2 regions of the Janthinobacterium sp. GW823-FHT06H09 genome follow, and region 2 is predicted to be linked to the other one. Evidence: predicted binding sites of a transcription regulator. Region 2 holds the regulator's gene; the other holds the start of a gene.
The links. The regulator HrcA, encoded in region 2, represses chaperone genes, less so after heat shock. The targets are predictions, from matches to a motif close to TTAGCACTCNNNNNNNNNGAGTGCTAA.

Region 1 (3,579 bases), on a different contig from region 2:
CATGGCGAAGATCAAGCCGGCCGGCGTGCCGTTTTTGCGCCGTAACATGGGCCTGATCTTCCAGCAACAAAAACTGCTGAACGACCGCTCCATCCTGGCCAACGTCATGCTGCCGCTGCTCGTCGTCGGCGCGCATAAAGTTGCCGCCGAGCAGCGCGCGCGCGCCGCGCTCGACAAGGTGGGATTGCTGGACCGCGCCATGGCGCGTCCGCTGTCGCTGTCGGGCGGCGAGCAGCAGCGCGTATCGATCGCGCGCGCCATCGTCAACCGGCCGCAGATCATCCTGGCCGACGAACCGACGGCCAACCTGGACCGCGCCAGCGCCAACAAGGTGCTCGACGCCCTCAAAGCATTCCACTCGGTGGGCGTGACCTGCCTCATTTCCAGCCATGACGAACAGATGCTCGACGCCGCCGCCCGCGTGATCCACCTGAAGAACGGCCAGCTGGTCGCCATCGACAAGGCCACGCAGGCGCCCGTCTTCGCGCCGCCCGATCCCGATTTCGCCCCCTCCCCCGATGCGGACGACGCGCAGGGAGAACAGGCATGAGAGGCTGGTTCCGTCAACACCGCTTCGCGCTCGGTTCGGCGCTGATTCACTTGCGCAAGTCGCCAGGCGGCTTCCTGTTGAACGTGCTCGTCGTCGCCATCGCCCTGTCGCTGCCGTTCGCCGGCTTGACCATGCTCGACAATGTGCGCCCGATGTCGGAACAGATGTCGGTCGACCCGGAAATCAGCGTTTTCCTGAAGATCGACACGCCGCGCGAGCAAGCCGTGGCCCTGGCCATCGCCATGCGCAAGATCGTCGGCGAGCAAAAGGCAAAGATCGTCTTCATCCCGCGCGAACAGGCGCTCGATACGCTGAAGAACAAGAACGGCCTGGCCGACGTACTGAGCACCCTGGGCGACAATCCCCTGCCCGACAGCTATGTGCTGAAACTCGACGCCTTCAGCAGCGCCAGCGAAGCGCAGGATGTCGATGCCGTGGCGGAACAGTTGCGCCACCTGCCGGGCGTGGAATCGGCGCAAGTCGATTCGGCCTGGGTCAAGCGTCTGGCGGCCCTGCTGGGCGTGCTGCGCCTGGTGCTGCTGCTGCTGGCCATCACCCTGGGCGTGGCCGTCATCGCCGTGGTCTTCAATACCATCCGCCTGCAAGTGATGCAGCAGCGCGATGAAATCAGCATCTCGAAACTGATCGGCGCCACCGACACCTTCATCCACCGCCCCTTCTATTACACGGGCGCCCTGCTGGGCCTGTGCGCCGGTGCGCTGGCGCTGGGTGCCGTGGCGCTGGCCTTGCAGCCGCTCAATACCGCGATTGCCGAGTTTGCCCGCCTGTATGCGTCCGAATTCCAGCTGGTGCCGCTGGCACCGCTGCCGATGGCCGGCTTGCTGGCCGTCAGCGCCGGCCTCGGCCTGATCGGCGCCTTCCTCTGCGTACAGCGCCACCTGGCGCGCCTGAACTGACCTTCCTTTCCATGGCGGCGCTCCTGGCGCCGCCATGCGCCTCGCCATCCCCATCTGCTGTTATCTTGATATTTAGCAAGTATTCTTAAGGCTCGCTTCAGCCAGAGGCCGTAGACTGGCTACGTTGTCGTAAAGCGCTATCTCGCGCTGTTCAGAGATATATATCAAGCATTAAATCACCATAGTATTTAGGCTATCAGGACGATTAAATGTGCTGATTGGCACTCTCAGGCAGAGAGTGCTAATATAGGGACATACCAACAGCAGAACCGCCATGGACGCCAGATGAAGATGGTGCCGCGATCTGCAAAGTGCAAGACCGAATACGCAAAACAGAACAGACAATCGGGCCACATCGTGTGATGTGGCCAACTGGAACAAAGCAAGACTACGAGGGAGAAAACATGACTATGATGTCCGCAACATCCGCATTGGTTCCGACCAAAAGTAATGCGCTGGGCCTCGGGTTCACTGGCAATCTGGGCAATATCGACGCCTATATTTCGGCCGTGAACCGTCTGCCCATGTTGACCCACGACGAAGAAATTTCGCTGGCGAAACGCCTGCGCGAAAAAAATGACCTGGCCGCCGCGCAAGAACTGGTGCTGTCGCACCTGCGCCTGGTGGTCTCGATTGCCCGCGGCTATCTGGGCTATGGCTTGCCGCATGCCGACCTGATTCAGGAAGGCAATATCGGCTTGATGAAAGCCGTGAAACGTTTCGATCCGGACCAGGGCGTGCGCCTGGTGTCGTACGCCATGCACTGGGTGAAAGCCGAGATGCATGAGTACATCCTGAAAAACTGGCGCCTGGTCAAGGTCGCGACGACGAAGGCGCAGCGCAAGCTGTTCTTCAATCTGCGCAGCCACAAGACGGGCCTCGATGCGATGACGCCGAAACAGATCGATGCGCTGGCCAAGCTGCTCGACGTGAAGCGCGAAGAAGTGATCGAAATGGAAACGCGCTTGAGCGGCCGCGACATCGCGCTGGAATCGCCGACCGACGATGAAGACGACAAGTTTTCGCCGATCGCCTACCTGTCGTCGGAGCAAAGCGAGCCGACCAAGGTGCTGGAAGCGGAACAAGTGACGCGCCTGCAATCGGAAGGCCTGGAAACGGCCTTGTCCAAACTGGACGCCCGTTCGCGCCGCATCATCGAAGCGCGCTGGCTGGCCAACGACGACGGCTCCGGTGCCACGCTGCACGCGCTGGCGGAAGAGTTCGGCGTATCGGCCGAGCGCATCCGCCAGATCGAAGTGGCGGCGCTGAAGAAAATGAAGGGCGCCCTGGCGGCCTACGTGTAATCGAAAGCAATGCCGCAATGCAAAAGGCGCCGCAAGGCGCCTTTTAGTTTTATAAATGATATTTATCAACAGATAAACATTGTCAGCCCTTATGCTGCAGCCAAGCCCTTGGTGATCAGCTCGGCGACCAATTCATTCAGATCCACGCCGCGCTCCTTGGCCAGGGTCTGCAATTGCAACACCAGATCGCTGTTCAGCTTAACGGCGAACGGCACCAGGCCCAGCGCCTGATCGCGCTTGCGCTGCTCGCGGCGGTCGACGACCACCGCTTCCTTACCGAATGCACCGGCGCCGGGAACATTCATCTTTCCCATCAGTTTCTTGGCATCGCTTTTGGCCAGGTCGGTTTTTTTCATGGTTGTTTCCTGATTTTCAAAACAGCCATTCTACGCAGTAATCGGCGCGCCGCGTGGCCGGCGCGTCAATTCATCGGCAGCGCGCCAATAGTGCGCCAGAAAAATATCATTTTGTTATTATCATTTTCATCCCACGCGTGGACGCCACGCCGGGACGCTCCACCTGAAAGGAAAAACATGCACTATCTACATCAATCGTACCGAACGTGGTTGTTACCCTTGTTCATCGCCTGCCTGGCCGTGCTGGCGGGCTGCGGCGCGGCCGGCAGCGCCGGCGACGCGGAAAACACGCCGCGCAGCGTCACCCACGTGCTCTCGCCGGGCGAACAGGTCGCCATCACGGCCACCGATACCCTGAAACTCGAGCGCGTCAACGACAGCCGCTGCCGCAAGGGCGCCGTGTGCGTGTGGAAAGGCTACGTCAGCTACAGTTTCAGTTTGCTCAACAGCGC
Region 2 (3,579 bases):
CGCCGCCATGCCGGCGGCGGCGATCGGTGCGACAATAGCTGCGGGCTGCGCACCGTGACGCGGCATCTATATAGTGAGTTCCATGTATCTTGCCCCTGTAAAACCTGCCGTGCCGCCCAAGGCCATCCTCTTCGACCTCGACGATACCTTGTGGCCCATCGCCCCCGTGATTGCCGCCGCCGAAACCCTGCTGCACGACTGGCTGGCCACGCATGCGCCCAAGGTGGCGCAGCAGTTTTCCATCGAGCTGTTGCGCCAGCACCGTCTGGCCATGCTCAATGAACAACCGCATTTCCATGGCAATTTGATCGAGCTGCGCCGCGCGGGCTTGCTGACCGCCTTCGAGGCCGCCGGCGAAGATCCCGCCCTGGTCGACGGCGCCATCGCGCAGTTCCTGGCGGCGCGCCATCGCGTGCAGCCGTATGACGATGTCTTGCCCGGCCTGGCCTGGATGGGGCAGCGCATGCTGGTCGGCTCGATCTCGAATGGCAATGCGGACCTTGAAATTATCGGCCTGGCGCAGCATTTTAAAGTGTCGATTGCCGCCAGCGATTTCGGCGTCGCCAAGCCCGACGCCAGCATCTTCCTGGCCGCTTGCGCCGCGCTGGGCGTGGCGCCGCATGAGGCCGTGTATGTCGGCGACGATCTGTATTTCGACGTCACGGGGGCGCAAGGGGCGGGCATGCGTGCCGTGTGGATGAACCGCAAGGGCAGCGATGCCCATTTGGCCGCCGGCGTGCAGCCCGACGCCATCTGCGCCAACTTTGATGAATTGCTGCTGTGGCTGCAGGAGCAACTGGAAGATTGATCGCCGTCGGACGGGCGAACGTGCATAATAGGCGCTGTTGATGCACGTTCGGCCGCTTTCGTTGCCGCTTGCTTAACAATATGCTTGTTTAAAGAATATTTGCTTACCTAAGACACCATGCAACTCGATACACGTGCCCAAACACTGCTGAAAGCCCTGGTCGAGCGATATATCGCCGACGGCCTGCCGGTCGGTTCGCGCGCCTTGTCGAAAATTTCCGGCCTCGACCTGTCGCCGGCCACGATCCGCAACATCATGGCCGACCTGGAAGAGCTCGGTTATGTGTCCAGTCCGCATACCTCGGCCGGACGCATCCCCACGCCGCGCGGCTACCGCATCTTTGTCGACACCTTGCTGACCGTCCGGCACCTGGACGAGCACATGGTGGAGTCGCGCATGCGCCTGCAGACGCCGCAGCCGCAAAAAACCATCGCCAACGCGGCGCAGATGCTGTCGTCGCTGTCGCAGTTCGCCGGCGTCGTGCTCAGCCCGCGCCGCGAATCCGTATTCCAGCAAATCGAATTCCTGCGCCTGTCCGAAAAACGCATCCTGCTCGTTATCGTGGCTCCCGGCGGCGATGTGCAGAACCGTTTATTGCTGACGGAGGCCGACTATACGCCGGCGCAACTGGTGCAATCGGCCAATTACATCAACCAGAATTACGGCGGCCTGTCGTTCGACGCCGTGCGCGTGCGTCTGCAGGGTGAATTGCGCCAGTTGCGCGACGACATGGGCAGCCTGATGCAGGCGGCCGTGGAAGCGGGCAGCGAAGCGATGGCCGACCATAGCGACGACATGGTCATTTCCGGCGAGCGCAACTTGCTCAGCGTGAGCGATCTGTCATCGAATATGCATTCGCTGCGCCAGATGTTCGACATGTTCGAGCAAAAGACGGGCTTGATGCAGCTGCTCGACGTGTCGAGCAAGGCGACGGGCGTGCAGATTTTCATCGGCGGCGAATCGAACCTGGTGCCGATGGATGAGATGAGCGTGGTGACGGCGCCGTATGAAGTCAACGGCAAGATCGTGGGAACGTTGGGAGTGATTGGACCGACGCGCATGGCTTACGAGCGCGTTATCCCGATCGTCGACATCACGGCCAAGCTGCTGTCGAGCGCGCTCAGCCATCATTGATGCGGTTCAATGCTGCGCCGGCCGGCCCCTTGCGGGAACGGCCGGCGTGGGTCAGGCTGTTTTGTGCGGGCAAGCTGTCTTGGTGCAGTTGCCGTAGATGGCCAGGGCGTGTTCGGCGATCTTGAAGCCGCGCTCTTCGGCCACTTTTTGCTGGCGGATTTCGATTTCTTCGTCGAAGAATTCTTCGACCCGGCCACAGTCGAGGCACACCAGGTGGTCATGGTGGGAGCCTTCGTTGAGTTCGAAAATCGCCTTGCCGGTTTCAAAATGGTTGCGGTTAAGCAAGCCGGCTTGTTCGAATTGCGTGAGGACACGGTAGACAGTTGCCAAGCCGACATCCATATTGTCGGCCAGCAGAATCTTGTAGACGTCTTCCGCGGTCAGGTGGCGTACCGGGCTACTCTGGAAGATATCGAGTATCTTCAGCCGTGGCAGGGTGGCTTTCAGGCCGCTTGCCTTGAGATCACTAGGATTGTTACTCATGTTTGTTGCTCGTATGTGGGTCAGGTGCTTTATCATATAGCGTTTTGTCGGGGAGTGCCAAAATATGCTTTTTTTTGGCGGGCCGGTCACTCCTGGCGTTTTGTTCATCCAATTGAGGTCATTTATGCGCGTAACCCCGGCTGTATTGCCATCTCTCTGGCACCGTATTTCATTTCGAGCACCAGTCGTGGCAGGCATGGTCTGTGTCGCGCTGGCCGTGTCCGGCTGCGCCAACCGTGGCATTCTTGGCGAAAAGCCGGCAGCTGCTCAAAAAGAAGGCAAGGAACTGGTTCCCGAACAGGGCGCACAAACGACCACCATTACGCCGCTGCAAAAATTCATGTGGTTTTTCTCGCCCTACCGTCCTGACATTCAACAAGGCAACTTTGTCTCCGAAGAGATGCTGGCCCAGTTGAAAGTAGGCATGACGCGCGACCAGGTGCGTTTCGTCCTCGGCACTTCGCTGCTGACCGATATCTTCCATGCCGACCGCTGGGATTATCCATTCCGTCTGGCGCGGGGCAGTGGCGAAACCACCAGCAGCCGCGTGGTCGTGTACTTCGGCAAGGATGGCAAGGTTGAACGTTTCGAAGGCGGCAACTTGCCGACGGAGAAAGAATATATCGACCGCATCGCCGGCCCGTCGCCATTCGCCAAGGTCGCCAAGGCCGACGTGCCTGCCGCCGTCGTGCCATCGCCCGTGGCGCCGAGCGCCGTGCCCGTGCCGGCCGATGCCGCTCCTGCCATTCCTGTGAGCAAGCCTGACGTTGCACCAGCACCAGCAACGGCGCCTGCCGCCGAGCCAGCACCGACGCCTGCCGCCGAACCCACCAAATAAGTTGTTGTAAGAGAATAAAATGACTGAACTGAAAATTGCCATCGCTGGCGCCAGCGGCCGCATGGGCCATATCCTGATCGAAGCGGTCAGCAACGCGCCCGACGCCGTGCTGACCGGCGCCCTCGACCGCGCCGGCTCGCCGACCGTCGGCCAGGATGCCGCCGCCTTTCTCGGCAAGCCTGCCGGCGTGCTGATCGAGTCGGACCTTGCCACCGGCCTGGCCAATGCCGATTACCTGATCGACTTCACGCGCCCCGAAGGCACTTTGCAGCACCTGGCGTATTGCGCCGAGCATGGCATCAAGATGATCATCGGC

Region 1: a site for HrcA is predicted at 1,686-1,712, ahead of rpoH (RNA polymerase sigma factor RpoH). Genes of this name have one in related genera too.

Annotation. Positions count from the first base shown of each region.
Region 1 covers NZ_JBXAHC010000010.1:199,977-203,555, reverse strand. Annotated here, with positions in the region: gene AC1Q6X_RS18975 (cell division ATP-binding protein FtsE) at 1-550, shown strand, start outside; gene ftsX (permease-like cell division protein FtsX) at 547-1,467, shown strand; gene rpoH (RNA polymerase sigma factor RpoH) at 1,878-2,771, shown strand; gene AC1Q6X_RS18960 (hypothetical protein) at 2,861-3,127, opposite strand; gene AC1Q6X_RS18955 (hypothetical protein) at 3,305-3,579, shown strand, end outside.
Region 2 covers NZ_JBXAHC010000007.1:122,446-126,024, forward strand. Annotated here, with positions in the region: gene AC1Q6X_RS13560 (HAD family hydrolase) at 83-808, shown strand; gene hrcA (heat-inducible transcriptional repressor HrcA) at 926-1,942, shown strand; gene fur (ferric iron uptake transcriptional regulator) at 1,994-2,425, opposite strand; gene AC1Q6X_RS13575 (outer membrane protein assembly factor BamE) at 2,622-3,263, shown strand; gene dapB (4-hydroxy-tetrahydrodipicolinate reductase) at 3,283-3,579, shown strand, end outside.